DNA from 4 places in the Shewanella sp. SM74 genome. Region 3 is predicted to be linked to each of the others. Evidence: predicted binding sites of a transcription regulator. Region 3 holds the regulator's gene; each other region holds the start of a gene.
What was found. The regulator sigma-54, encoded in region 3, starts transcription at its own class of promoters, with help from an activator protein. The targets are predictions, from matches to a motif close to GTTGGCACGNNNNTNGNNT.
Positions count from the first base shown of each region.

Region 1 (7,585 bases), on a different contig from region 3:
TATTGTGGCAGCGACTAACCGTGATCCCATAGTGGCGATAGAGGCTGGGTTATTTCGAGAAGATTTGTACTTTCGTTTGGCTCAGTTTCCCATTCGCGTTCCGCCCTTACGGGAACGTGGCGAGGATATTATTGGGCTTGCGCAGCATTTTCTTGCCTATCGTAACGTGGCCGAAAAGCAGAATAAGAGCTTAGCTGAAGACTGTATTCAGATGATTGCTAAGTACCCTTGGTCTGGTAATGTGCGCGAATTAAAACATGCAATTGAGCGAGCCTATATTCTGGCCGATCAGGATATTTTACCCAGCCATTTACAGCTACCTCAGACGAATGAAGTGGGTTTATGTGGTGGTGAACAAGTTGTTATCCCCCAAGGCATGCGCTTAGATGATTTAGAGAGAATCGCTATTTATCAAGCACTAGAAACCACTCAAGGTAATAAAACGGATACCGCCGAACAACTGGGGATCAGCGTTAAAACCCTCTACAACAAGCTCAGCAAGTACGAGCAGCAAGTCGAGACCGGTGAAACGACTGCTGAATAAACATTAATTATCAAATTAATATTGAAACAGAGCTAAACTTTATACTCTTTTTTTTGTAAATAATAACTCCTATTCTACAGCCCTTAAACAGAAAAAGCGGAGATAGAATATGAAACACTTATTAACAACAGCATTATGGCTTTCTTTGACAGCCAGTAGTTTTGTAAACGCCACCCCAGCAGTAGGAAGTCTTGAAACAGTTGCTGAATTGCCAATACGACCTGGCAATGTCAGCGTCACTGCACAAGGTCGGATTTTTGCCACAGTACATCCATTTGATACACCATCAGGTTTGCAATTGATTGAAGTTAATAGTGAGACCAACGCTTATAAAGCTTGGCCTTCAATGGATTTGCAAAAAACATCGACAGCCAATACTGCTCAATTTGATACCTTATTAGGTATTGCTCAGGACAAGGCTGGACACCTCTGGACCGCAGATATGGGGTTAGAATTAGGCCAGACAAGGATTTGGGGATTCAATATTAAGGACGGCAGTCTATATAAACAAATCGTCCTACCACAAGCTCTCGCGCCTAAAGGCAGCTTTATGCAAGATCTGGTTGTCGACTCTCAAAAAGGCTGGATTTATTTAGCCGATATCGCCAACCCAGGCCTCTTAGCGGTGCGTATCGACGATGGTCATACAATACGTTTTTCAGGTCATAGCTCGCTGCAGGCTGAAACGGATGCAGTAATGAACATAGATAACAAAACAACATTGTTTAATGGCAAAGTCGCCAGTGTCGCGGTCAATCCAATCAGTTTATCTGCCGACGGAAGTACACTCTATTATGGTGCAATGAATGGCACTCACTGGTATCAGTTATCGACTGCGGCTTTACAAACAGGCAATAATGATAAAATTATCGCCACGGTAAAATTAGTCGGAGCCAAGCCTGTATCAGATGGCGCAGCAACGTCCAAACAAGGTAATCATTACTTTACCAATTTGAACCACAATGCCATTTCCATACTAGATAACAAAGGCACACTAACAACAGCGGTCAGTTCTCCACTACTGGATTTTCCTGATAGTGTGCAATTTGGTGAAACAGGCTGGTTATATATTTCAGTGAATCAATTGCATAAAGCAAAAGCCTTTAATGGAAAAGCCGAAACCGCCAAACCGCCTTACCGTATCATGCGACTCTGGACCGGTGAGGATACTGCTGCGGGTCAATAACACCTTAGCTGCAACTGCAAAGTTGCAGCTTATATTTGCAGTATGAGTTATATCGCAACTGGTATTTACGTTGATGTGAGTCTTTGGTTTAACTCGAAAGCGTCTAGAAATGAGTTAGGTGTTGATTGTGCAAACTATCAATGCCTCTTATTGTTACTGGCACAGGTCAATATTGAATGGTGAGATAATTTTTGGAACAAGGAACAAGGAACAAGGAACAAGGAACAAGGAACAAGTTCAGTGAAACTCAATCAACCTTCTAAAAATGCATTTTATATTCAAACTCTGAGTACTCAGTACCGACCTCTATTATGGCTGTTTGCTGCTGGGTTATTACTGCTTGGTTTACTCTGCGCCAGAGCAACCTATTTACAACCCGATCCGATACTACAGCTTGTTCTCGGCTGGGTAACACTGTTTCTATTGTTACCCGTGTTACCGACTGCGTTTGTTCAGCAACAGTGTTGGTTAGATGCTGAGCAACAGCAATTGTGGCTCGGTAAAGGTTTCTTCAATGGGAGGTATATGGGATTGTGGCGGTGGCGTTCCTATGCCTTTTCGGACATCAAAGCAGTGCAACTTTATCAGCTGCAAATCACCCGCTGGCATCAGATCAGCCGCAATCGCCAAGCGGAAGATACTGTCCAACATTATCTGGCTTATTTAGAATTGCACCAGCCCAACGGTGCTCAATTGATATTAGGTGACAGTACTGATAGAAAGGAATTACAACAAGTTCTACAGCAATGTGCGCAGGCGATAGATTGTAAATTTCAGGATTTTAGTAACACCACTCAAAAATCACTTCCCAAAGGTAGTGAATTTAATTTCATGCGGGTACTGGTTCTGCTGGTTATATTTATTTTGTTGAATATTTTATATTTTTTGTTTGTTCTATAAATTCTCAGTCATCCAGCCTAAAAAGTTAGGCTGGATGTCCTCCGCAACGATCACTCATCTTGCTCAGTGGTTTCCTGATAAGGAACAAACACTTTAAGAGATGCTGGCTGGACTTCAATAGTGAGATCCGCAGGCTCAAATACTTCACCATCAATCACATATTTACACTTAGGCTGGCTGCTGATAGTGACCTTTTTAGCATGGGCATGATGGACTTTACTTGCACTCGCTTGTTGATCTCGCACACTCTTATTGCCTTCTTTTACCCATCCCGCAATCGCTAATTCAGCGAGGCTAAGCAACTGCTCTTTGGGTTCATCGCCAGCATCCAACCAAGTAATGTCGAGCAAACCGTCGGTCATGTTTGGCTCGCCATCGCCCTGCGCCAACACGCTGGTAAACGGCGCGGCATTGGCAACGATTAGGCTATGGGTCGTTAATGTTGTGGGTTTTGCATCATCTAAGCTGAGCTGGATGGTTAAAGTGATATCGGCATTCACTGCGCGCCATAAGCCATCGAGGTAGGCAAACTGGCCGAGAGCATTTTTACGCTCACGATTAGCGGATTCAATCATTTGTTGCTCAAACCCTATGCCTACAAGCAACAACACTAACTCCTCATTACAACGCGCGGTATCAATGGCTTGGCAATGCCCTTGAATAATATTATCCAGCGCCTGAGAGATAGGAATAAGCTTACTGCCTAAACCAAAGAGGGCATGACTGAGGGCATTAGTTGTGCCAAGAGGAATGATGCCTAAGACGATATCCGTATCGACGATTTGAGAGGCCACCTCAGTCACAGTACCATCGCCACCGCAGGCGATAATGATATCAGCACCTGCATTACGGGCTTGCTCGGCGAAGATATTTGCAGTTTCGTCTGCTGTTGTGAGTTTTAACGTTAGGTCAAAATAGGCTTTGAGTTCATCTTGGATTTGCTCGCTGTATTCTTGCCATTTCCCGCCACCAGAGACTGGGTTGGCGATAATCCACGCCACTTTGTGGATGTTAATTTTCCCTTGACTTAGCATGCGATCGAGCGCGCGTAATTGCCATTTGTTTAAGCCAGCGGTTTTGCGAATTTGCTTTATCTGCTGCAGTACTTCGGCGAAGTGCTGTTGTTTATCTTTACAAACCAAATAAGCGGCGAGTACCAGCACTGAGCGGCCACGACCCATAGCACAGTGGATGAGTACCTGTTTATTGGCGCGCACTTGGCGGTGCAGCCAGTTAACGGCTTGATTGAGTTGGGCGCTGGTCGGTACGCTATGGTCGAGGATGGGAATATTTAAATACTCGATATGATCTTCAAATTGCGACCAATCTAAGCCATCAAATTCAGCGGTGACATCCAGAATGGCAGTGATCTTATTGGCTTTAATCTTTTCCAGATCTGCGGAAAAGAGTCTACAGCCGAGATACAGATGTTCATCAATCCTTTGCATGGGCGGTACTGAATCGTATTTTCTGGCCCAGTGGTTATAGAGTCGACAGCCTAATAAAAAGGGAATAAAACCCCAACGAATATACCAAGGAATAGTGCCATCTTGGCGTTTTCTAAAAATACTGGCGAGATTAAACCAATAGGCGGAACCGACTAAAAACAGTGACAGACTTGTCCATGCACAAATGAAAGTGAGCAGGGGAGAAGTGTCTGTTACTGCAAAATAGGCTAACAATACTGCACCTGCAGTGTACAAATATTTGATGTGGATCTTCGTTAGCATGCAAGTCCTCCAATGCCATTGTTCTTGGTTAAAATCGTTGCACTTGAATGGATAGATGTCGAGATGAGAGATGCAGAAATGAGCGAGTCTAAACCAAAAGGGTGGCAGTAGACGAGTCTATTGCCACCCTAAAGTCAGGTTTGTTTAGCACTTAGTATCTTTAGCTTTAACACCTTCTTTGACTTCTTCACAGGCATCTTCGATGGCGTTACCTGTATCAGTCATTACTTCATCGATTTTTTCGCCCGCGTCTTCGGCTTTGTTATCACTACAGGCCGTTAAACCTAGGGCGAGTAATAATGCGAATGCTGCACTTGTCATCAGGGTAAATGGTTTCATATCTATCTCCTTTTCTAAAAAAAATTATAGTCGCGGTGATTTACCCTTAAGGGCATTGATCAGCAGAGAAATCACTAATAACACAATAAATATGAAGAAAATGATTTTCGCTATTCCCGCCGCTGCGCCAGCAATCCCAGCAAATCCTAACAACCCGGCAATCACGGCAACAACTAGAAATACTAATGTCCAACCTAGCATAATAACCTCCTGCCCTTGTATTAATCCTTCTCATGACCGTTTGTGTCACTTGTAAGGTAACGGCTAATGGCTCTTACTTGATTGCGATCTTAATGCCAACTTTAAAAATTTTAAGTAGTTAATTGATTTTAAATATAATTTAAATCATTTTATTTAAAATGGTGTGAGTGAATTAAAAGAGGGGTAGGCAATTTTTACCTAAGCTTCGGTAAGAGTTTCAGCCTAATACGTTGAATCAAAGACTGTGAGCTGATGTCGTTCATAAGTAAAGACAAATAAAAGCCGACACTGTGAGTTTGTGTCGGCTTGAAGATATTATGATCTTATAATACAAGATGATAGGAGCTAAATACGTTTAAAAACGATTTAGCGGTTTCCAGCGCTGCAGGCTAACTGGAATGCTCGCGCCTTGGGATAACAGCAAGTTAATGCGGGATTGATATGCTGCGCCCACCATTAAATGTTTGGCTAAATCCACCGCATTACGGGCCTTATAGTCATCTAAATAACTGCCTTTCGCCCAAGCATTAAATGCGCCGAGCGCTGGGCCTGCCCAAATTTGGTAATCCATTTCGCGGCCGATTTCGCCTGTGTTTGACCAGCGGCTAGACAGACCCAAATACCAGCGGAAAATCAGCGCCATCTTACGTTTTGGGTTATCTAGTGCACGCTCGATTTGCTTAGGATCGCGCTCGTTAAAGTGGGCGACAGTGCCCGCCCAAATATCATCGAGTGATGAACGGAACACTTGCTCTTCGAGCTTTTTACGCTCGTCCGCAGGGATGGCATCAATCGAATCGTAACGGGTGTAGATCTCATACAGCTTATTGGCGCGCATCGGGAACAGAGTGCCGCGCTTAACCACTTGTAATTTCACGCCCATTTCGAACATATCGGCGGCAGGCGCCATAGTTACATCGGCCATTTCTGTGGTGGCGAGTAACTTACGAGTGTGTTCACTCGCGCCCGCTTCGACGCAGGCTTGGTTGATTGAACCTGTGACGATAAAGGCCGCGCCCATGTTGAAGGTGGCTAATGCTGCATCGGGTGTGCCGACGCCGCCGCCAGCACCTACGCGGATAGGCGTTTTGTATTGATACTTAGCTTGGATTTCATCTTTAAGCGCCAAAATCGTCGGTAATAGCGTGACTAATGGACGATTGTCGGTATGGCCGCCGGAGTCGGCTTCGGCTGTGATGTCGTCTGCCATGGGCACCAGTAATGCCATCGCCATTTGGTCTTGGCTGATAAGGCCGTCACTCACTAATTGCTGGAGGATTTTGGCCGGCGCCGGCTCCATAAACTTAGTCGCGACTTCGGTGCGGCTGATTTTGGCTATGACTTTGTTGCCAATGACTATCTCGCCATGTTCGTCGCGGCTCAAACCCGCCGCGCGGTAATAGACGATTTGCGGCGTTAAACCTAAAAATGCCGAGGCTTCGACCGTGCGCACTTTATGTTTTAAAAACAACTCAACGCTGCCGCGCTCTAATGCGGGCTCGCTTGGGCTGTGAATTAAGTTAAAAGCATAAGGACCATTGGGAAGCGCCGCTTGAATGCGGGTAATGGCCGCTTCAACGCGGGATGGAATTAACCCCGCCGCGCCAAACGAACACAAAATGCCCGCTTGACCTAGCGCGATAACCAGTTCTTCCGAGGCAATACCGTTGGCCATGGCGCCAGCGTAGTAAGCGTATTTAACCCCGTGTACGCGGCGAAAATTACTGTCGCCTAAACTTTGGGTGCCAAGGGCAGGGGCAAAGGCGCTGACAGGGTGTGAGCCCAGTGGCGCTTGGCTGTCGCTTGTGGTGACTTCGGCTGTTTGCGCTATGCCTAAGCCTTTTTCACTGTGATTCACTAAGTAACAGGCTTGGCTTAAATCTTTGAGTTTTTTGCCTAATGCGTCGATATCAAAGCTCAGCGCGGCATCGTTGACTTGCCACGGCCAAGGGCTGAGTTTTTCGTTATTGCTATTGAATTGATCTAGAGTATGGCTAGTCATAGGTGTTCTCATGTTATTTGTGCCGCCCTGTGCGATGTGTATAGCCAAGGCAGCGCAATTATTTGTTATTCGTTATTTGTTATTCGAGATTAGCGTCTTTCTAAGAGCGTAAACTCACTAGGCTTCTTCAATACAGATGGCGATATCTTTAACTTCATAAATTCGCAGGCCATCTTTACTCAAGTTGGCATCGCCCATAATGATGCGTTTGCCATTGTCGTCTGTCACGCTGGTAATGTGCACATCCAGTGACATCTGCTTGTTTAATGGGTTAATTTGGCCGCGATATTTCCATTTGATATCCGATAAAATCTGCCCAAATTTAGGATTGTTAAAGCCCGCGCCAAGGTCTTGGTCAATCGCATAGGTTTGCATCAGCTCGATAATGGCTTCAACCCCTAAGGAGCCTGGCATCACAGGATCTTGATGGAAATGGAATTGGAAGAACCAATCACTCGGGTCAATCGTGCGCTCGGCGTATAAATAGCCAAGGCCCGCCTTACCGCCGGCTTTCACGATTTCAGCCTTGTCGATAAAGTTAAGTTGACCGCCCGCTAAACGGTAATGTGGTTGACCTTTTGGTGCGTTAAAGCTGCGATGTTGTTTATCTAACAGATTGATTTGGCTATCGGCTGCTATGCCATTTTGCACATGCCAAGGCTGAGTGGTCTTGCCGTTGTCTA
Region 1 covers NZ_JAKKRZ010000015.1:102,931-110,515, reverse strand. The annotation lists gene L5M49_RS15890 (sigma-54 interaction domain-containing protein) at 1-544, shown strand, start outside; gene L5M49_RS15885 (major royal jelly family protein) at 654-1,730, shown strand; gene L5M49_RS15880 (hypothetical protein) at 1,971-2,630, shown strand; gene L5M49_RS15875 (diacylglycerol kinase family protein) at 2,681-4,360, opposite strand; gene L5M49_RS15870 (hypothetical protein) at 4,505-4,699, opposite strand; gene L5M49_RS15865 (DUF1328 family protein) at 4,724-4,900, opposite strand; gene pfaD (eicosapentaenoate synthase subunit PfaD) at 5,256-6,902, opposite strand; gene L5M49_RS15855 (beta-ketoacyl synthase N-terminal-like domain-containing protein) at 7,020-7,585, opposite strand, start outside.
Region 1: a site for sigma-54 is predicted at 4,982-5,000, ahead of L5M49_RS15865 (DUF1328 family protein). Genes of this name have one in related genera too.

Region 2 (7,585 bases), on a different contig from region 3:
CGTTAAAAGCGCATCTTCAATCAGCGGAATATGTTTTTGTGTTAGCACATCATCATCGGTACCACGCACCATAAGCTGCACTTTAATCTCAACTAAACGAGCCCTATCAGGCCCTGGTAAGTTGAATAAAAAAGGACGTGGCATAGGCACGTATGATGCGGTAGCTACTTCTCCTGATGCAGGTACTTCAGCCTGAACAGCACTATCTGCTGCTACGGCGGGAACCTCTTCGGTACTGCTTCCCATAAAGAACCAGACACCGCCACCGATTAACAGCGCGACTAAAACGCCCACACCAGCAAAAATAAATAGTTTCTTCTTACTCTTAGGCTCTTCAGTACTTTCAAGTTCTAACGATTCTTCCTTAGCCATCACTATTCTCTTTAATTTAGGCGGAAACTCATTACAGTTTTATTTGAAACGTAATTATGTCAGTCATTGCTATAGGTTACCTGCTTAAGCATAATAATCTATACCTGAAGTTACACTAATCGCTTGATTTAAACCTAAATGTAACTCTTCTGCCGAGATTTCATCCATATCAGCCGCATTTGAACTGCCGCCATCACCGAAACTACCTTCCCGACGCTCACCTTGATCGCCTTGAGAAACATGGCTGTCAGCCAACTGCATCCCTTGCTCTTGCAATAACTCCCGTAATCTTGGCATAGCTTGTTCAACCAGATCGCGCGTTTGCGGTTGAGTAACATGAAACTGTACTTGGGTTTGGTCGCCATGCACTTGGATCTTTACCAACATATGCCCAAGTTCAGGTGGATCGAGCCGGATTTCCGCATGTTGGATGCCTTGACTCACCATAGTAATCAATTGCTGCTTCATCACAGGTGAAAATCGTTGGATCATCTCCTGCATTTGGTTTTGCTGTTCTACTCCTTGACGCAATGACAGCTGAACTTGCATGGTTTCTTGGCGATTTAATTGTGACATCGAGAGTGTCTGTATGGATGATGTCGACTTAAGTTCTGAGAAAGTATTACTATCATCCATAAAACTTTCGTCTCTGGGAATATCCATCGCAACCGTTAATTTAGCATCTTTCAGTAATAGGTTAGCAGCCAAATCGGAATTGGGACTCCCATCAAGATCACTTTCTGTTACAGATGTTGTATCTAATGGTTCAGATGAAGTTGAAGAGCCTAAGGTATTCAGGTCGAAAGTATTTCCCGAGGTCGCGATATTAGCCGTATTGGGACTATTCACTGTCGAGCTACTAGTCGTTGCTTTTGCCGCAGTGTTGGTTGCCGACTTTATCGTTGCACTGTTCGCTAAGCCCGCTTGATTAATCACAGCATTAAGTGTGACCTCATTCTCAACTAAAGACTCATCTATACTCACCCCGACTTCAGTGGCAGAGACAAGCTCAGTGTCTTCTAAAGGTAATTCTGAAGCGTCATCGGTCAAATTTGGATCAATCACAGCATCACTATCCGCTGACACTTCAAGTATATTTGGGTCTATGGGGAGAATTTGTACGAGTGACTTATCAGTCAAAGATGATGGTTTCACATCATCTGCGATTAAAATTGCTGCCATATCTGGGCTAGTAGAAACTAACTTTTGTAATTCAGCAGAAAAACCCGCTTCATCGGCATCTATATCTGATGCCAGTTCAATCTCAGCAGAAACAGTAGATGCCAATGCTGAGCCGGTTAATAAAGCTGATGAAGTATCAATATTTTCTTCACCAGTTATATCTTCTTCAGCATTTAAAAATGCTAGCGGCAAACTATCTCCATCCGATGCCGTTTTCTTCATATCATTTGCCATGCTAATTTGGGCAAAAATGAGATTTACGTCGGCGTCATCAGTTGATATATCGTCATCTTTTACTTTATCAGCAGAGGTAACCTGCACAGTATCATCAGTGTTAGCAATGGTTTTTTTAGACGCAGAAATAGAAAATGAGCTAGCAGTGACTGACGCAAGTGTAGATGAAAAGTCTTCATTATTAGACTCTTGGGAAGATGTCTTAGCGGAATTGGCCGCAGAGTTGCCTGTTTTACTTAACAGGATATTGGTCATTTGTTGCATAAGTGCTCCCAAACATCACCCAGCAAAAAAAGAAATGGCTAGGTAGAAACGTCAATTAAACACTGCGGTTGCAGGGTCATGGACTAAATCAAAGCAAATAAGATGCCAAAACATCAGATTTTACGACAGCATATCGAAAAGAATTAACACTGAGAGGTGCCGAATTGATGCTTATGCCATCAATACAAAAAAACTAAAGAGCCTATCCGGCTAGCGAGCAGTAAAGATGCCTATTATTTCACTAACGTTGATGACGGCGATAAAATTGCTGGGAAGCAAATTCATCGGTCATTTTTTGCTCCCTTTTTTGTTCAACCACTTGACGCTTCTTCTCTTTACTGGCTAAGAGTAATTCTACTGCCTTACGTTTTTTTTGCTTTTCCAACCAATGTTGTTGTCGATATTCTTTTTGCTTTTCACCGTCGGCTACGACGCGATTTTGCTGGATAATAGCGTCATCGATCTGACGAATAAAACGGTGAAACTGGTGATAGTGACTAGCACTGATGGCTTGACCTTGCTGGGATTGCATTTGCTTCATGTATTCTAAGCGATAGTTATTCAGAGCACTGAGTTGATTCAACCGTTTTTGACACTCTAACTGCGCCGATTTTAACAATAAAGCCGCTTGTTCTTCGGCATCATTGGCAAGCTTTAACACTAACAACAAGGGATCGGCGTTAGCCATACTAGACCTCGATTAATTCGATGACGCCATTATTTGCACTGTGCAGCAAGTTGCCCAAGCATGACTTGGCTATCGGCAAAGCTAAATGCATCACGCATGGTTTGTCGCAAAAAAGCATTCATTGCTGGCTGCAGTCGTATCGCATTATCAATGCGAGGATCGCTTCCTTGGGCATAGGCCCCAATAGAAATCAAATCTCGATTTTGCTGATACAAAGAATAGGTTTGTTTCACGCGGCGCATCGCCTCCAAATGTTCATTGGAGATCACCATAGGCGCGACTCGGCTAATAGAAGCTTCAATATCAATTGCAGGATAGTGCCCCGAATCCGCAAGCGAACGTGACAAGACAATGTGACCATCGAGGATCGCCCGCGAAGCATCGGCAATGGGATCCTGTTGATCGTCTCCTTCCGTCAACACAGTATAAAATGCCGTAATTGAACCTTGCCCAGGGCCACCGTTTCCGGCGCGCTCAACTAAACGTGGCAATTTTGCAAACACAGAAGGCGGGTAACCTTTAGTCGCAGGCGGTTCACCCACAGCCAAAGCAATTTCCCGCTGCGCTTGGGCGTAGCGCGTTAAACTGTCCATAAGCAATAAAACGTTATAGCCTAAATCGCGGAAGTATTCGGCAATACGAGTCGAGGTTTCACAGGCGCGAAGGCGCATCAGAGGCGATGTATCCGCAGGCGCAGCAACAACGACTGAACGCGCTCGACCTTTCTCACCAAGAATTTCCTCAATAAACTCTTTCACTTCCCGGCCACGCTCACCCACTAGCCCAACCACAATAATGTCGGCGGTAGTACCGCGAGTCATCATACCTAAGAGCACACTCTTACCTACACCTGAGCCCGCAAACAAGCCCATACGTTGGCCTTTGCCCACAGTCAGCATAGCGTTGATAGCGCGAACGCCAACGTCCAGCGGTTCAGTAATGGCACGGCGAGATAAGGGATTAATGGCAGCGCTATGTCTTGGCGCTTGTTGGTCGGTTTGCAACGCGCCTAAACCATCTAAAGGCACGCCGTTACCATCAAGTACGCGTCCTAGCAGGGATAAACCAACATTGAGTCCAGTTTGTTCCCCCAAAGGCACAACCCGCGCACCGGGCAATACACCACGTAATTCTTCAATGGGCATTAAATATAATAGTTCGCCATCAAAGCCGACAACTTCTGCAATTAACTCGCCCACCATGGTTTCGATCGAACATAAGCTGCCCACAGGCGCACGGCAACCGCTCGCCTCTAAGGTTAAGCCAACAACACGCACGAGTTGACCACTGGCCACAGCTCGAAATGGCGGCACTTTATCCTGATGGTGATTCAGCCTATTCAGCAATTGGTGTTGACGATTTTGCATCTGATTTTGCCTCTAATTGCTCACCTGTGTTTGAGGCAGATTGTATATCCTCAGCATGTTGAGAAACCGTATCGACAACCTGATCATCAAGCTCAGATCCCACAGCCTCAGAAGCCGCAACGTGTTTAGCGGTATCTTCAACCTCTATAGCCTCTTGCAATTGACGCTGCTTGTCACTTAAGTGAGCATGTTGGTTCCGTAAGGACTCAAACACAGCATCGATACGCGATGCGAGGGTCAAATCGACTAAAGAACGATGACTACTGAGAATACAGTCACCTGGGCTTAAGGAAGGGTCAACTTCAAGTTCCCACTTACTGCGGGTCAATTGAGCGCTGGAATAAAGTTGTTCGACTAAAATAACATCGTCAGGATGCAAGCGGATTGTGACCGTTTGTTCTTTTATCGGCAGCGATTCTATACCTAAGCGCAATGCCGAAAGCACTTGTTCTGGATGAGTTTTTAATTCGTGGCCAATGACAGATTTCGCTAATGTCATACTCAGGTTCAGTAGCGAAAGTTCAATATCGCCATCGAGCAATTGCAATGGTTTTTCAAATTGGGCTAATAAGGTTTCAAAACGCGAGAGCAATATTTTTGCTTGGGCTAAACCGGTTTCTAATCCTTGCTCATGCCCTTGGGCGAGCCCTTCAGTATGGCCCTGCTCTAACCCTTCTAAACGCCCTTTTTCTAGCCCTTGCTCATACCCTTGCTGCTTACCTTCGCTAAAGCCTTCTTCTTCGGCTTGGGCTCGAATGTCTTCAATCTCAGCCATAGTCGGTGGAGAAACACTTTCCACTGTAGTCGACTTAGCGGCTTGATGATTCGAATGGCCGAACAGATTTGAGATAGAATCATCATCGGCTTCAGTCACATCTGGCAGTGCCCAGTGACTAAATTCGACATCTCCTTCGCTCAAGACCTTATTCTGCAATTTATTATCGCTCGGATTAGAGGAACTCATCGCCACCACCGCCGCCTAACATGATTTCGCCGCTGTCACTTAAGCGACGAGCAATAGACAGGATTTCTTTTTGGGCGACTTCCACTTCACTGATGCGGATTGGGCCCATGGCTTCAAGATCATCACGCAATAATTCAGCGGCACGTTTTGACATGTTACCCAAGATTTTTTCTTTCAGCTGATCATCTGTGCCTTTAAGCGCCTTCATCAGTACATCTTGCTGCACTTCACGCAACAGGGCTTGAATACCGCGGTCATCGACATCAATTAAGTTTTCAAATACAAACATCAAATCTTGGATTTGCTGCGCCATTTCTTCATCAGACTCGCGCATGGTTTCCATCAACTGGCTTTCGATACCCGTGTCTAAGTAGTTCATTATGTTGGCAGCCGCTTTTAAGCCACCCATTTTCGCGGCCTGAGCGCCACCTTGACCGGCAAACTGTTTCTCCATGATGTCGTTCAACTCTTGCAGTGCAGCGGGCTGCACTTCTTCAAGATTTGCAATACGCATCATCAAGTCTAAGCGGGTATTCTCAGGGAATTGACCAAAAATTTCCGCCGCTTGATCGGGTTCTAGATAAGACAAAACAATGGTTTGGATCTGTGGATGTTCGTTTTGAATAATGGTCGCCACTTGGCGTGCATCCATCCACTTCAACGAGTCCAAACCTTTAGCGCCACTGCCCATGATAATCTGTTCAATCAGATTACCCGCTTTATCTTCACCCAGCGCAGCGGTTAAGGCTTTACGGACGAACTCTTCGCTGTTGAAACCAATTGAAGAATACTTTTGAATGTCATCAAGAAACAGCTTATGTACCCCGATAACTTTTTCCTGACCAAACTCATCCATTGCCGCCATGGCCATACCCACTTTTTGCACTTGCTTCGGCTCTAAGTGTTTTAAAATGGATGCAGCATCAGCCTCACTCAAACTGAGGAGTAAAATAGCGGTCTTTTCAACGCCACTAATATCTTTGATATTAAAGGCAGGTGCGGCCGCAGGAGCCACTTCTTTCGTTTTATTCTCAGCCATTGTCTTGTAACCAGTTTTTCACGACTTGAGTAGAGAGCTCAGGCTCATTCGCCACGAGCGCACGGATAGCTTTAATCATATCATCATCTTTGTGAAGATTAGGGATATGAATTGAGCCATCGTCAGCATAACTGTATTCCGCCTCTTGAGTATTGAGCATCCCTAGCGTATCAGCCGCATATTGGTCCTCAATTTCTGCTAATTCATTACCTAATCTGCCATCCTCAGGCATATTCACACTGTCAGGATAGATCAAGCGTTTCAGCATAGGACGTACCACAGCTAGAATCAGCACCAAAATCACTAGCGCACCAATCCCAAGCTTAATCGCACGCCAAAACCAAGGTTGCTCCCAAAGTTCAGGTGCGGGTAAATCTTCAACCAATTGATCCATAAAGGGAACGGTTACCACTTCCAGCACATCACCCCGTTGTGAACTAAAACCAACCGCGCCTTCAAGCAAACGACGGATATTAGTCAGTTCTTGTTCGGTACGGGCAACACGGGCTACTTGACCATTTTCTCCAGCGGCACCAGGTTTAAAGTCCACCGCGACTGACACACTAATACGGCGCACTGCACCAACTTGCTGGCGGGTATGGCTAATGGTGGTATCTAATTCAAAGTTACGGGTCGCTTCGCGGTGCGAATTACCTGCGGTGACAGACTCGGTCGCTTTAGTCGCATCTTCTGGAATATTTGACTCCATTGGCGGTTGATTGGATAACGCGCCAGGGATCCCACCAGAAGAGCCGCCAGTGGTGTTATTTTCAACGGTCATTTCACTGCGCAGTGCTGGTAAATCAGGGTTAAAACGCTTTGATGTTTGCTCAACAGCAGTAAAATCCATACTGACGTCGACTTGAGAGGTAAAATTATCAGGACCTAGAATTGGCACCAGAATCGATTCAATCTTAGTGCGATATTCAGCTTCTTTTTGCTGTACTAATTCAAGTTCACGGCGAGCCGTCGCAGACGCGCCATCTTGGCTGCCTGAGTTCAATAAACGGCCGTTAGAATCAGTTACCGTCACCCTTGATGGTTCTAAACCTTGTACTGCAGAAGCAACAATATCGACGATAGCATCGACTTCACCTTGACCTAAGCCACCGCGACGGGTATTGATCACCACAGTTGCACTCGGTTTAGAGGCATTGCGGGCGAAGACGTTTTCTTTAGGTAACGCAAGAATGACTTTGGCACGGCTGACACTTTGTAGTTGCTCAATCGCACGGGCGAGGTTTTCTTCTTGGCTATGCTTAAGACGAGCTTGTTCCATGCGTTGGCTGACACCAAAGCCACTGTCTTTATTCAAAAAATCTTGGTTGGCTGCAGGACTGTCGATACCAGCACGGCTCAACATCATTTTGACTTCTTGATATTTATCTTCAGGAACTTTAATAACGTCCACGTCGATTTGGTACTTAACTTTATTTTTATCAAGTACATCTAGCACTTGAACCATTTCCTGAGTT
Region 2 covers NZ_JAKKRZ010000003.1:109,970-117,554, forward strand. The annotation lists gene fliL (flagellar basal body-associated protein FliL) at 1-372, opposite strand, end outside; gene L5M49_RS04390 (flagellar hook-length control protein FliK) at 457-2,052, opposite strand; gene fliJ (flagellar export protein FliJ) at 2,294-2,740, opposite strand; gene fliI (flagellar protein export ATPase FliI) at 2,770-4,107, opposite strand; gene fliH (flagellar assembly protein FliH) at 4,076-5,071, opposite strand; gene fliG (flagellar motor switch protein FliG) at 5,058-6,110, opposite strand; gene fliF (flagellar basal-body MS-ring/collar protein FliF) at 6,103-7,585, opposite strand, start outside.
Region 2: a site for sigma-54 is predicted at 2,144-2,162, ahead of L5M49_RS04390 (flagellar hook-length control protein FliK). Genes of this name have one in related genera too.

Region 3 (7,585 bases):
CCGAAGTGAATTTACGCACGACGCCCATTGCCGATGTGATGACACGTAACTGCGTCACGATCACGGATAATGTGTTGGCCGCCCAAGCACTGCAAGTGATGGACTCAAAAAACATCAACGGATTAATTGTTATTGATAAAGACCGCCATCCTATCGGCGCTCTTAACATGCTAGACATGGTTAAAGCAGGAGTCATTTAATGCCACAGCAAGGATTTTACGGCCCAATCAGTGATGATGTGTGGCAACGCGCGCAAAAGATTAAACTGTTGATTTGTGACGTCGATGGGGTGTTTTCCGACGGCCGTATTTACTTGAGCAATAGCGGCGAAGAGCTCAAAGCCTTCCATACCCGTGACGGTTATGGCGTGCGCTCACTCCTCACCAGCGGTTTCAACCTCGCCGTGATCACAGGGCGTCAATCCAAAATCGTTGAAAACCGTATGACAGCCCTTGGTGTTACCCATATTTACCAAGGCGTAGACAATAAGTTCGAGCCCTATGAAGCATTGCTCGCACTTTATGGTGTCACCCCAGAAGAAGTGGCTTATATCGGTGATGATATTGTCGATCTCCCCGTGATGAATGTCGTCGGTTTAGCGGTCAGTGTTGCTGACGGCCACCCCTATGTACGCCAACACGCCCATTTTGTGACTACGCTCAATGGTGGCCACGGTGCACTGCGTGAACTCACAGATCTGTTACTCCTAAGTCAAAATAAATTCACTTCGGCCCATGGAATGAGTATATGAGTCGTGTGACACTCGCAATTATCGCTTTTTTTGGAACTGCACTAGCGCTTTACTGGCAGGTCCAGAACAAACACAGCGGTGATTCCGATAACAGAGTAAAAGATCAAAATACCCCAGATTTCATCGTTGAAGATCTGCGCAGTGTTGAGTTCAATGAGCAAGGACTAGTGAATAGCCGTGTGACGGCGAAACACATGGAACATTATGATTCAACGAATCAAACTTTCTTTACTCAACCTGTTTATCTTGTTTATCCAGACCAAGGTAAAGCACAATGGCAGCTCAGGGCAGATCAGGGCAAGCTAAACAAGGAAACTGGCAAGGTTGTATTAGAAAATAATGTTATTATCGATGCCATTAGCCCAGAAGAACCGATTCAGACCTTGTCCACCAGTTATCTGGAACTCGATCTCAACACTATGATAATGACCTCTGACCGTACCATTTACGTCACAGGGAAAGATTTTAATATTCAAGGCCAAGGCCTTTATGCCGACCTCAACGCGCAAGAAGTGCAATTGACCAGTCAGGTAGTAGGAACATATGAAGCAAAATAACGTATTACTTGCCAGCCTAATGCTAATTATGAGCATGAGTGCTTTCGCGAAAGTGGGCGACTTAAAGCAAGAAGTCAAAATTAAAGCTGTGAGCCAAACTGCGGATATCAAAAACAACCAGATTATCTTCTTTGGTCCGGTGGAAGTTACCCAAGGCTCAATAAAAATCCAAGCAAATGAACTGCGTGCATTTTCCGCTGAAGGTGAAAATAGCAAAACTTTAGTCGCCACAGGCAACCCTGCTACGTATAGCCAGATATTAGACGATGGCCGTCCTGCATCGGCTAGCGCGAAAGAAATTCGTTACGATATGGCAAGCCGCACCTTAACTCTGAAAGGTATGGCGTCATTAGATCAAGCAGGTAGCCAAGTTACAGGCAATTTAATCCGCTATAACATGATTCAACAGAAATTGATGGCCGAGAGTACTGGCAGTGGTGACGATCGCGTAATCACTATTATTCAGCCTGAAAACTATCAAGATGATGCTAAATCAGACGCTCCGGCGGATAAACCTGTAAAAAAGCAGGACTCTAAATGACCCAAATCACCTTAAGAGCACAAAATCTGGCGAAAAGTTACAAGAGTCGCCAAGTGGTTAAAGACGTCAGTCTGACGGTAAAAACCGGTCAAGTCGTTGGCCTACTCGGTCCAAACGGTGCAGGTAAAACCACGACCTTTTACATGGTTGTCGGGCTAGTGAAGAGCGATAAGGGACATATCTTTATCGACGATGATGATTTAACCGCAGATCCTATGCATCTGCGTGCCCGCAAAGGCATAGGTTACTTACCGCAAGAAGCCAGTATCTTTCGTAAGCTAACTGTTCATGACAACATCATGGCCGTACTGCAAACTCGTAAAGAACTTAAAAACGAAGAACGAGAAGAAGAACTAGAACATCTGCTCGAAGAGTTTCATATCACCCACATCCGTGACAGCCAAGGCATGTCATTGTCGGGTGGCGAACGTCGTCGCGTCGAAATTGCGCGGGCTTTAGCCGCTAATCCTAAGTTCATTTTGCTCGATGAACCGTTTGCCGGCGTCGATCCTATTTCGGTTATCGACATCAAGAAGATTATCGAACAACTCAAAAGTCGCGGCCTTGGCGTACTGATCACAGACCATAATGTCCGCGAGACATTAGATGTATGTGAACATGCTTATATTGTGAGTCACGGAAACCTGATTGCCGAAGGAACTCCAGCAGAGATCTTAGACAATCAGCAAGTTAGGGCTGTGTACTTAGGTGAACAATTCAGGCTATAGTTAATCGAGCGAAGCCAATGGAGGCAATTTATACCGCCATTGGGCTTCACTCAAGATAATAATAAGCGACCTCATCCAACAATAATAACGTAGGGATCAGCGGTAACATGAAAGCGTCACTCCAGCTCAAACTGGGTCAACAGTTAACCATGACGCCACAACTACAACAGGCTATACGTCTGTTGCAACTGTCGTCATTAGAACTGCAGCAAGAGATCCAGCAAGCATTAGATTCTAATCCCCTTCTCGAGCTGGAAGAGGATCAATTCGACGCCACTAAAACCCCTGTAAACCAAACGCTATCCGATACGGATTTCAGTGAATCTAGCACTCTGCCACCAGAAAAAGACAGCTCCACCATAGATACGGCAGAGTCGCTAACCAAAGAATCCATGCCCGATGAGCTCCCCATGGACACCACATGGGATGAAGTGTTTACCGCCTCCCCAAACTCAGGCCCCGGCGGCAGTCGTGAAGACGATATGCCCTTCCAAGGCGAGACCAGTGAAGGTTTGTACGAACACTTAGAATGGCAAAAAAACCTCACGCCGTTTTCTGAAACCGATTTAGCCATTGCCACCGCCATTATTGATGCCATCGACGATCAGGGCTATCTCACCCAAAGCACTGAAGAAATTCTCGAAGCCATGGGTAATCCTGAAGTTGAGCTTGACGAAGTCGAAGCCGTACTCAAGCGTATTCAGCATTTTGATCCCATAGGCGTTGCCGCCCGCGATTTAAGTGAATGCCTGCTGATCCAACTGTCGCATTTCGCCGCTGATACTCCCAACCTAGAAAACGCCCGTATGCTGATCAAAGATCATTTAGATCTGATCGCCGCCCGAGACTTTAGGTTGTTGATGCGTAAGACTAAATTAAAAGAAGATGAATTAAGGGATGGTATAGCACTCATCCAAACCCTCAATCCTCGCCCAGGTTTGTTGATCACGCCCAATAATGACGAATACGTTATCCCAGATGTGTCTGTGTCGAAGAAAAATGGCCGCTGGGTCGTTGAGCTAAATCCTGACTGCATGCCAAAAATCAATGTAAATCAACATTATGCTTCTATGGCACGCAGTACCAAAAACCAAGCCGATAGCCAATTTATTCGCGGCCATCTGCAAGAGGCTAAATGGTTTATTAAGAGCCTAGAAAGCCGTAACGATACTTTGCTTAAAGTTGCTAATTGCATAGTGCAATATCAGCAAGGTTTCTTTGAGTATGGTGAAGAAGCCATGAAGCCTATGGTGCTTAACGATATTGCCGAAGCGGTAGAAATGCATGAGTCCACCATCTCACGGGTCACAACTCAAAAATACATGCATACCCCTAAGGGACTTTTTGAACTAAAATACTTCTTCTCTAGCCACGTCGGTACTGACGATGGTGGTGAGTGCTCATCCACAGCAATCAGAGCCTTTATAAAGAAACTGGTGGCAGCGGAAAACCAGAAAAAACCATTAAGCGATAGCAAGATGGCACAGCTTCTGGCAGAACAAGGGATCAACGTAGCCCGCAGAACCATTGCGAAGTACCGAGAGGCTATGCTTATTCCACCTTCTAATCAGCGTAAAAGTTTATAACCTACAGTGGATATCGGAGGACGTTTCTATGCAAATAAACCTAAGTGGACACCATGTCGAAATTACCGAATCGTTACGTGCATATGTAGAAGAAAAGTTTTCAAAACTTGAACGCCATTTCGAACAGATCAATAATGTGCACGTTGTGCTCAATGTTGAGAAAATGCAACAGATTGCCGAAGCGAGAATAAACCTCATAGGTGGTGAAGTTTTTGCTACTTCAGAGCATGCTGACATGTATGCCGCTATAGACGCCCTGATTGACAAGCTTGACCGTCAGGTTATTAAACACAAAGAGAAGTTAACAAAACACTAATAATGGAACTTTGTACCATACTGCGGCCGGAGTGCACTACCTGCGCCACTCCGGGCAGTAAGAAAAAGGTACTGGAACTCATCAGCGACTTAGTCGCTGCCCAGTACCCGACCCTCTCATCTCAAGAGATATTCGAAAGCCTAGTGGCGCGCGAAAAGATGGGGAGCACAGGTATAGGTAACGGCATCGCCATTCCACATGGTCGACTAGCCGATATAGATCAGCCCATTGCCATACTAATTAAGTGTGAAGAGCCGATAGCATTTGATGCTATCGATAAGCAACCTGTTGATATTTTATTTGCACTACTGGTGCCTGCAGACCAATGTCAGCAGCACTTAAGTACCTTGTCTTGCATGGCCGAAAAGCTGAGCGACAAGCAAATATTAAAGCAATTACGCAAGACGCATGATGAAACGGAACTCTATCAGGTAATCACTGGATGAAACTGGTCATAGTGTCGGGCCGCTCAGGCTCAGGCAAATCTGTCGCCCTTAGGGTACTCGAAGATCTCGGCTATTATTGTGTCGATAACCTTCCCTTGCCATTGATTGGCAGTTTGCTTGAGCAACTCAAAGGCAGTAACGATCTCGTCGCCATCAGTGTCGACGTGCGTAACATGCCTGAGCAGGATAAGGTCTTAGTGAAACAACTCGCTAGCCTACCTCCAGATACTGAGTTAACGAGCTTCTTCCTTAACTCCAGCGATAAAATTCTGCTTAAGCGTTACAGCGAAACCCGCCGTTTACATCCTTTGTCGAAGAGCCGAGTCTCTTTGCAAGAAGCGATAAAGCTGGAGGGGAAACTGCTCGAGCCTATGTCAAAACTGGTCGATCACTACATAGATACGTCGAATCTGAATATCTATGATTTAAGCGACCAAGTCAGACAAATTCTCCTTGGTAGTGTCGATAAAGAACTCGTGATCAACTTCGAGTCCTTTGGCTTTAAGCACGGAATGCCCACCGAAGCCGACTTTATGTTCGATGTGCGCTTCCTGCCCAATCCCCACTGGGAGTTGGCGCTGCGGCCATTGACTGGCTTAGATGAACCCGTAGCTGAGTTCTTAAATCGCCAACCACTGGTCAATAAGTTCATCTGGCAAATCGAAAATTTACTGGAGACTTGGCTGCCACACCTCGAGCGTAACAATCGCAGTTATTTAACTGTGGCCATTGGCTGCACAGGTGGACAGCACAGATCGGTTTACGTCGCAGAGCAATTGGCAAAACGCTTTAGTAACGGTAAACATAAAGTGTATGCCCGTCATCGAGAGCTCAACAATGCCAAAGCTTGAACGTCAGATAACTATCTGTAATAAGCTCGGTTTACATGCCCGTGCCGCCACTAAGTTGGTGGTACTGGCTTCCGAGTTTGATGCGACCATCACCTTAATCCAAGGCGATAAACAAGCATCGGCCGCCAGTGTGCTTGGCTTGCTGATGCTTGAAACTGGCATGGGTAAAACCATTAAGCTTATCGCCGAAGGCCCAGATGCAGAGCCGGCTCTCGATGCCATTTGTGCCTTAATCGACGCTAAGTTTGACGAAGCCTGTTAGTTTCACTTCACACTAAGCACTTCATCGTTAGTTTCACTTCATGTCTAGTTTAAAAAACTTGCCATTCACACATGGCAAAACATTTGTCGCTCGACGATACAAGCCACAGGCGATTACACTAGCGGTCATTGCGCTGGCGCTGGCCTTAACCTTACCTTAGCCGTCTTAATCTATGTCATCGACTGACGCTTAGTCACCGCTAAATCCTAGCCCAACACTAAGATCTCAAACCAATTTGCCGCACAATGGAGGACAAATGCCCGTAGATAATGCAGAAAACGATCACACCGGACATAGTCTTGACCAGTTAAACCAAGCGCTTAGCAGCGGCATGTTCGTGCATGTGCGTAATATGCTGCAAAAAATGGCCGCCTCAGATATCGCGCTGATCTTAGAATCATCACCGCCAAGTGCCAGACAAGTATTGTGGCAGCTCATCGATCAGGAACAAATAGGCGACATACTCGATGAGTTGAGTGAAGAACTCAAAGACCCACTGATCCGCAGCATGAGCCCTGAGCGAGTCGCGAAAGCGACAGCAAGCATGGACACCGACGATCTCGCCTATATTCTGCGAAGTCTTCCCGACGCCGTTTACAAACAAGTGTTGCAGTCGATGACGGAGCAAAATCGCCTGAGGGTAGAACAAGCCCTATCTTATCCAGATGAGACCGCCGGCAGCTTGATGAATACAGATACAGTCACCTTAAGACCCGATGTGAATATCGATGTGGTGCTGCGCTATCTTCGGCAAAGGGGCAACCTACCCGACACCACAGATACCTTATATGTGGTCGACAAACAGGACAAAGTCCTTGGCGGTGTTAGGCTGGCAGATCTGCTGACTTGCGCGCCAAGCACCACAATTCGCAATATCATGGATCCCAATATTCAAAGTATTCCGGTGAGCATGTCCGACAGCGAAGTCGCGCAGAAATTCGAACGCAATGACTGGGTATCGGCACCTGTCGTCGACAGTGATGGTAAGCTACTCGGACGTATCACAATCGATGACGTAGTCGATGTTATCCGCGAAGATGCTGAACATTCCATGATGGGTATGGCGGGGATGGACGGAGATGAAGATACCTTTGGTCCTGTGCTAAAAAGTACCCTACGTCGCTCGCTCTGGCTTACTATAAACTTATTCGCCGCCCTGCTTGCCTCGTCGGTCAGCAATATGTTTGAAGGCACTATTGAGCAATTTGCCACTATCGCCATCCTAATGACGATTGTCCCTAGCATGGGCGGTGTTGCCGGTAATCAGACCTTAGCGCTCGTGATCCGTGGTATTGCTTTAGGCCATATAGGCCAAAGCAACGCTCGCTGGCTTATCGGTAAAGAGCTATCGATTGGTTTTCTCAATGGTTTGATGTGGTCGATTTTAGTCTTTGTCGCCGTGTGGCTATGGAAGGATGATATGGCACTGGCGGGATTAATTGGTAGCGCCATGCTGATCAATATGACAGTAGCTGGGCTTGCAGGTGCGAGTATTCCATTGATTTTAAAACGACTTAAAATCGATCCTGCCCTCGCTGGCGGTATGG
Region 3 covers NZ_JAKKRZ010000007.1:75,988-83,572, forward strand. The annotation lists gene L5M49_RS09310 (KpsF/GutQ family sugar-phosphate isomerase) at 1-200, shown strand, start outside; gene kdsC (3-deoxy-manno-octulosonate-8-phosphatase KdsC) at 200-751, shown strand; gene lptC (LPS export ABC transporter periplasmic protein LptC) at 748-1,308, shown strand; gene lptA (lipopolysaccharide transport periplasmic protein LptA) at 1,295-1,849, shown strand; gene lptB (LPS export ABC transporter ATP-binding protein) at 1,846-2,577, shown strand; gene L5M49_RS09335 (RNA polymerase factor sigma-54) at 2,685-4,163, shown strand; gene hpf (ribosome hibernation promoting factor) at 4,192-4,479, shown strand; gene ptsN (PTS IIA-like nitrogen regulatory protein PtsN) at 4,482-4,925, shown strand; gene rapZ (RNase adapter RapZ) at 4,922-5,776, shown strand; gene L5M49_RS09355 (HPr family phosphocarrier protein) at 5,763-6,038, shown strand; gene mgtE (magnesium transporter) at 6,295-7,585, shown strand, end outside.

Region 4 (7,585 bases), on a different contig from region 3:
AAATTCGATCTCGGTTTGTGACTGGTGTCGTACAAGTTGTGGCAGCAGAGGCAACCAAAACCTGTGAGGTGTGTTATGGGGACTTCAACAATGACATCCGATTGTGGCTTATACACTAAATATCTTAAGGATTTTACGGCGGGTGATGTGATCTTAAGTCATGAGCGAATGCTGGAATTTATTAATGACCTGACAACGCAAGGTTGGTTATTGGCTAATTTCACTTGGGACTATTGGTATAACAACAGTTACTTAGTCGATAAACCTGCCTATATTCGTGATGCGAGCATCGCACAATGTAAGTTGCTGCTAACCGCCATGACGCGACTCGAGGTTTTTAGCCCCGGCGTGTTAGAAAATATGCGTCGCCAAGGGGTGTTACTGGCCATTGTTGAGCGGTTACAAAGCTTAAATGTGCCTAAGTCGAGTGCTCATTTTGAGTTTATCAGCCGTTAGCACTGGGCTTTAATGGATTGTTATCTAATAGTTTGTCTTACTCTTTAGTCTAATAAAGTGCTTTTTTACTTGTGACATGATCCGTGGATTGGTTAGTTTGGACCTCGCTAACCATAATAATAAATGCACGGAGGCCTTAATGTCAGTTCCTACAAGCCAAGTTATAAGCCCGCTCAACGTTAGCGAGTTTAGAGGCGAGTCATCACCGAAACTCGTTGAGAAGACCATAGGTCAATATCTTGATGAGATTGCGGCAACGTATCCCGACCAATTAGCTGTCGTCGTACACCATCAACATATCCGCTGGAATTACCGCCAATATCTTGCCCAAATCGATGCGCTCGCCACAGGACTATTAAAACTCGGTATTAAGTCTGGTGATAGGGTAGGGATTTGGTCGCCTAACAATATCGAGTGGTGTTTAACCCAATATGCGACCGCTAAAATTGGCGCCATCATGGTATGTATTAATCCTGCGTATCGTCCTGAAGAGTTGCAATACGCGCTGAGTAACGTGGGTTGTCGCGCGGTAATTTGTGCTGATAAGTTTAAATCCAGCAATTATCTTGAGATGCTATATGAATTGGCGCCTGAGCTAACTTCTTGCCCCTCGGGTAAATTACAAGCTAAAGCCGTACCTGAGCTTGAATTTGTGATCCGTATGGGCGCGGAGAAATCCGTCGGTATGTTGAATTTTGATGACTTGATCGTTGATGTGACCGCCGCTGATAGGATAATGCTTAAGAGTATTGCTAAGGAATTAAGCCCATACGATGCGATTAATATCCAGTTTACCTCTGGCACGACGGGCAGTCCGAAAGGTGCGACCTTATCACATCATAACATATTGAATAATGGCTATTTAGTCGCAGAGGCGATGAAGTTTACCTGTCACGATAAACTCTGTATTCCAGTGCCTTTATACCATTGTTTTGGCATGGTACTCGGCAGTTTAGTTTGCTTAGCCAAAGGCGCAACTGCTGTGTTCCCCGGAGAATCCTTCGATCCACTGACGACATTGCAAGTGATTGAGCAAGAGCGTTGCACCGCTTTGCATGGCGTACCGACCATGTTTATTGCCGAGTTGGAACACCCAGAGTTTGCTCGTTTTGATTTGAGTTCCTTACGTACCGGCGTGATGGCGGGGGCAACTTGTCCTGAAGAAGTGATGCGACGTGTACAAAACCTGATGTATATGAAGGAAGTGCTGATTGGTTATGGACAGACCGAATGCAGTCCGCTCAATCACATTACTGAAATCGACTCACCCGTAGAGAAACGTGTGCTCACCGTTGGCCGTGCTTTGCCCCATACCGAAGTGAAAATTGTCGATGAATTTGGCGAAGTGCTGCCAATTAATCAACCCGGTGAAGTTTGTAGTCGCGGTTACTGCATTATGCAGTGTTATTGGAATGATCCTGAGAAAACGGCGGAAACCATAGACAGTCAAGGCTGGCTACATTCGGGCGATATTGGCCAAATGGATGAGCAAGGTTATGTGCAAATTGTGGGGCGCATTAAAGATATGATTATTCGCGGCGGCGAGAATATTTATCCCCGTGAGATTGAAGAGAAACTTTACACCCATAAAGATGTGCAGGATGCGGCGGTCTTTGGCGTTCAAAGCGATAAATACGGCGAGGAAGTGTGTGCTTGGATCAAAGTCCGCTCAGGCTCCGCGATTACAGAGGCTGATATTCGTCATTTTCTCACCGAGAAATTCGCCTACTTTAAAGTGCCGCGCTACATCAAGTTTGTGGATCAGTATCCAATGACAGTGACGGGAAAAATTCAGAAATTCAAAATGCGTGAGCTGATGTATCAAGAGTTATATGAAGATATTAATGCTTAAGTCATTTGGCTTTGAGTTGATTAATACTATTGATATTTGACTTCCAAGCCGCGCAATGCGGCTTGAATTTTATTCTGTCTAGCTATTTCGGTTAGCAGATAAACAAACAAGCTAATTGGCTAATGAAAAAGTCGGCGAGTCACACCATCAAGCCAAGCTGTACTTTGAGTTAGCTTTTGCTGCTAATGTCGTTATTCTAATTGTAACAAAACTTCACTTCCCCACTGTGGCTTGATGGCTATACTAAAACCAGTCATAAAATCTAACCAATCATAAAATCTCGGCAGATAAAAACGAAAGCGTTGAGTTGTCGATGATGTAGTCGTAAATCCATGCAGGCAAAGGAGTACTAAATGGTTCGATGGCGTTCAATGCTCCTTGTGTATTGTCTTTCCTTTATGGGATTAAGCGTAGCTAAAGCGGATACCTTAATGCTCACTTCTTTACTTTGGCCGCCTTATTCAGGAGAGCAATTAACGGAGCAGGGTGCCAGTATTGCCGTGGTACGGGCGGCGCTGAACGTTATGGGACATCAATTAGACGTGGATTTCTATCCGTGGAGCCGCGCTGTCAAACTTACGACTATGCCAAACTCTGACTACATAGGTTATTTTCCTGAATACTATGTAGAAACTGAAAAGTTTATCTTTTCAAAACCGATTGGCGAAAGTCCATTGGGGCTGGTGGAGCAAAAGTCCCATCCAGTAAGTTGGAATTATATTGAAGATCTTAATCGCTATACCTTAGGTGTGGTGAAAGATTATGTGAATACTCAGGCCTTAGATCGCATGATCGTTTCCGGTGTTCAGCGGACTGAAGCTGTGACTTCGGATGAGCATAATGTCAAAAAAGTTGCCGCAGGTCGGATTGATGCCGCGGTGATTGATGTCAACGTTCTGCACTATTTACTCAAGCAAAAGCCCTTACAGCCGCTGGCGACAAAGTTGCAAATCAATCGGCAAATTCTGGCGAATAAGCAGCTCTATATCGCGTTTCGTAATACAGAAGAAGGACGGCGTTGGCGAGATATTGTTGACCAAGGTTTAGCGCAGGTTGACGTAGAAACCATCATTGGAGAGCTACTTTATCGTGAAGACTAATGTAGGGTTTTAGGATAGTTTATTCTTTGTTTTACTCGTTATTTTTCCGCTTATTTCCCCGTAAAGTCACTTCTGATATGCAGTTTGTCATCATTTTGTCTTTGTTCACTATTAGTATCACTTTGACGGCATGAGTTGTTCTCTCATTTTATTGATTAAGGTGACATGAAGAAACTTCCTTTTGAGCTTCCATTTGAGTTAGATACGCTGCAGCAACTCATTGATACTCATCATCTTAAGTTAGATTATCAGATCCTTGCCGACATTCCATTCCGCCAAGAGCATTTCCCCCTTTACAGTGTTGAGTTAGGTGGTACAGATACGCCTTGTCCGACAGTGCTCTTTGTGGGTGGCGTGCATGGGGTTGAACGTATTGGATCTCAAGTTATTTTGGCATTGTTAAACAGTTTATTGCAGCGGCTTGTTTGGGATAAACACCTACAACAGATGTTAACGGGCCTGCGGTTAGCTTTTGTACCTGTAGTGAATCCTGTTGGGTTATTCATGGGAACGCGGGGCAATGGTAATCAAGTGGATTTGATGCGTAACGCTCCGATAGAATCCCGTGAAAAAGTGTCCTTTATGGTGGGAGGACAGCGTATATCGTCACGGCTGCCCTGGTATCGCGGTATTGGGGGAATGGAGCTGGAAACTGCGGGCTTAGTTGCCTATGTACAACAACTGTTGAGTCGCAGCACAAGTTTGATTTCGCTCGATGCCCACTCGGGATTTGGCTTGAGTGATCATATCTGGTTCCCCTACGCCCATACCCGTACCGCCTTCGAAAATGCCAATTATATTTTTCATCTAAAACAATTATTTGAACAGAGTTATCCCCATCACGGCCATTATCGGCTCGCGCCGCAGAGCCAGTTTTATCGCACTCATGGTGATATTTGGGATTATCTCTATCGCCAGCACCAAGTGGCTGATCCTTCTGCTCAGGTGCCATTTTTACCTTTGACATTAGAGATGGGATCTTGGGCATGGATAAAGAAGAATCCTAGACAAATATTTAATTTTGCTGGCTTTTTTAATCCACAAAAAACACATCGTCACCACAGAATTTTACGCAGGCACACAGTACTCATGCAATTTATGATGGAAGCGGCCTATGCCCAATCGTTAGAGCAGTTAACACCTGAACGTTTGACTGAGCTGACAGAGCGTGCGCGGCATTATTGGTATCGGGAGTCTCAGTCATGACCACTTGGGTGTTATTAAGGGGATTAATGCGTGATCAGCGCCATTGGAATGGTTTCGATCAGCGTCTGCGACAAAAGGGATTGCGAGTGCTGACACCGGATCTTCCGGGCAATGGGACGCTATCCCACGAATTAAGTCCGCTTAAGATTGCCGATTATGCCCATGCCGTGTGGCAGCAATTGGATGAGCAGGTACAGGAAGGGGAGACTATTTATCTCCTCGGCTTGTCTATGGGCGGTATGTTGGCGTTGGAAATGGCATGCCAGCGACCTTGGCAGATAAGGCATGCCTTTGTATTAAACAGCAGTGCGGCGAATTTATCGTCTTGGTATCAAAGATTTAATCCGCTGAATGCATTGAAGGCTTTTTTCATGCGTGCTCGGGGTAACGCTTTACATCCAATCGAGTCGACGATAGTGCGTTTAACCAGTTTTCGTCATCGGCGAGACCGAGAGTTAATTGTCAAGTGGAGTGAGTTTCGCCGCGATACTACACCAAGTCGACGTAATGTGGGGCGACAACTTTGGGCGGCTTTTCAATACCAATGTCCATTGACAGTGGAAGTGCCGATAACTGTGCTCTGCGGTGACCGTGATGCGCTGGTGAGTATCGCATCGAGTAAGGCATTAGCACGGCATTTTTACACCGATTTGATTGTACTTGCGTATTGTGGTCACGATGCAGCTATAGATGCACCCGCAAAACTGGCGCATTATCTGTTGGACATTGTGGGGGCGACTAAGCCGCAAGTGCAGTTTTCTGCGGATAGTGAGCCTGCCAATACTCAATATGATTGCAACGATTTATTGGAGGAAGAAATAGCCTTAAACGAAGCGATATTTGCTGTATGGGATGACAAAGCGCTATCCACTCTTGAAACCAAATAATCGAGAGTGAATAGCGCAGTTAACGCATTGTCTTATTAAGCTTTAGCCACTACGGTTTGGCCTATCGGTGTGAGGCTGAGTAAAGCCAACTTAAGATGCTGTATCCCAAAGGGAATTCCGATAATCGTCACAAAACAAGCTAAGGCGTGGACCAAATGCCCTATGGCTAACCAGATCCCAAACAGTAAGAACCAAATGATATTTCCTACCATGCCTAATGCACCTGTGCCTAAGTCTTCACGTCCAGTTAAGTGGCGACGGTTCATTTGTTCTTGGCCGAAGGGCCAAAAGGTCATTTCGCCGATAACAAAACAGGCGCGGCCGAAGGGAATACCAATGATACTGATAAAACACAGGATACCTGCGAGCCACCAAGCGAGTCCCATTACAAATCCGCCGAGTACAAACCAAGCTATGTTGAATATTAAGCGTAATACAGCCATTGAAAACTCCTTGTGTTTACCCTGTTAGCCTTTACCGTTAGCTTTGATAAATTGAATATATGTCAATGTCTAAGCGATAACTATGCCAACTATTTAACTTATTAATAATCAATGGTTTAAATTTATGCATTCGAGATTCATGTGTCATTTTCACTAGTTTTTCGCCAAATTGATAATTTCTTAAGGGCGTAACAGGAAGGTCGGAGTTACACTAGCCTTCCCTTAACTGGCTTAAAAACCAGAGAATTTAATCGTTTGAGTAGCTTGATGTTTGCAAATTCCCCTGTCGATACATTTGCCTTTGCTGGCAGAGACATATTCCTAAAACGTGATGATTTACTGCATCCGGCGTTTAGTGGCAATAAAGCTCGCAAATTCGGCTATTTTTTAGATCATGAGTTTGTAGGCATCAGCAAGGTGATAGGTCATGGCTCGCCATTAGCTAACTCACTGTATTCATTGTCAACATTAGCGAAGATGAAAGGCTGGCAATGTGATTTTTATGTAGATCATATTGCCAGTCAAGTGGTTAAACATCCTACGGGCAATTACGCTGCCGCTTTAGCGAATGGCGCTAATATTATCGATTTAAGTGTGTTAATAGCACAAAAGCAGGCGTGCACTCAGTCGCAATCTGAACCTCACGTTTTGTCAAATCTTAAGGCTAGTCCTGAGCCTACTGCGCAAGTGGGCGATGTGCGACTGAGTTGCCCTGATTATATCGAGGCTCAAGTACTCGTGAATGAGCCGACGGCGCTTTTTATCCCAGAGGGGGGGCGCTGTGCTTACGCCGAATACGGGATAAATAGATTGGCGCAAGAGATAGTACAGTTTGCGCAGGCGAATGGATTGGTTGATTTAACGGTGTTTTTACCTTCGGGGACGGGAACGACTGCGTTATTTTTAAATCAGTATTTTATCCGTCAGCAAACGGATATTCGTGTCGTGACTTGTGCCGTTGTCGGTGGCGATGATTATTTGCGCTTGCAATTTTCGTTGCTTAATACCAATACCAGTGAGCATCCACAGATTGTTAATGTCGGCAAGAAATATCATTTTGGTAAACTTTATCCGGAATTTTATGCCATGTGGCAGCGGGTCTGCGCCTCAGGCGTGCAGTTTGAATTACTCTACGATCCCTTAGGTTTTATTGTGCTTGAGGAATATTTACAAGGCGGAGGTTCTCGTCCTGTGATGTATATCCACCAAGGTGGCTTACTCGGGAACGAGACCATGTTGCCACGTTATCAGCGTAAATTTGGGCAAAGTGGCTCATCCTGTGCCTCTGATCATTGACTTAGTGACGCTAAGACATAATATGTTTGAAGCTGTGTAATGCTAAGTTAAGCTGATGATTTGGAACGATGAGAAATATCAATGACTGAAGCGGAATATCTCGCCAATTACGATCCTAAGGTTTTTAAGGCTCAGCTACTGACAGTGGATGCAGTATTGTTTACCTATCACGATCAGCAACTTAAAGTACTCCTAGTACAACGCTCAAATCATCCATTTTTAGGTTTATGGGGATTACCTGGAGGGTTTATCGATGAAAATTGCGATCAATCCCTTGAGCAAACAGTATTACGTAAACTGCATGAGAAAACCGCGGTAGTACCACCTTATATTGAGCAGCTCTGT
Region 4 covers NZ_JAKKRZ010000002.1:369,946-377,530, reverse strand. The annotation lists gene L5M49_RS03765 (DUF6508 domain-containing protein) at 76-456, shown strand; gene L5M49_RS03760 (AMP-binding protein) at 596-2,308, shown strand; gene L5M49_RS03755 (substrate-binding periplasmic protein) at 2,662-3,408, shown strand; gene L5M49_RS03750 (M14 family metallopeptidase) at 3,574-4,614, shown strand; gene L5M49_RS03745 (alpha/beta fold hydrolase) at 4,611-5,501, shown strand; gene L5M49_RS03740 (YccF domain-containing protein) at 5,537-5,944, opposite strand; gene L5M49_RS03735 (pyridoxal-phosphate dependent enzyme) at 6,212-7,240, shown strand; gene L5M49_RS03730 (NrtR DNA-binding winged helix domain-containing protein) at 7,322-7,585, shown strand, end outside.
Region 4: a site for sigma-54 is predicted at 6,016-6,034, ahead of L5M49_RS03740 (YccF domain-containing protein). Genes of this name have one in related genera too.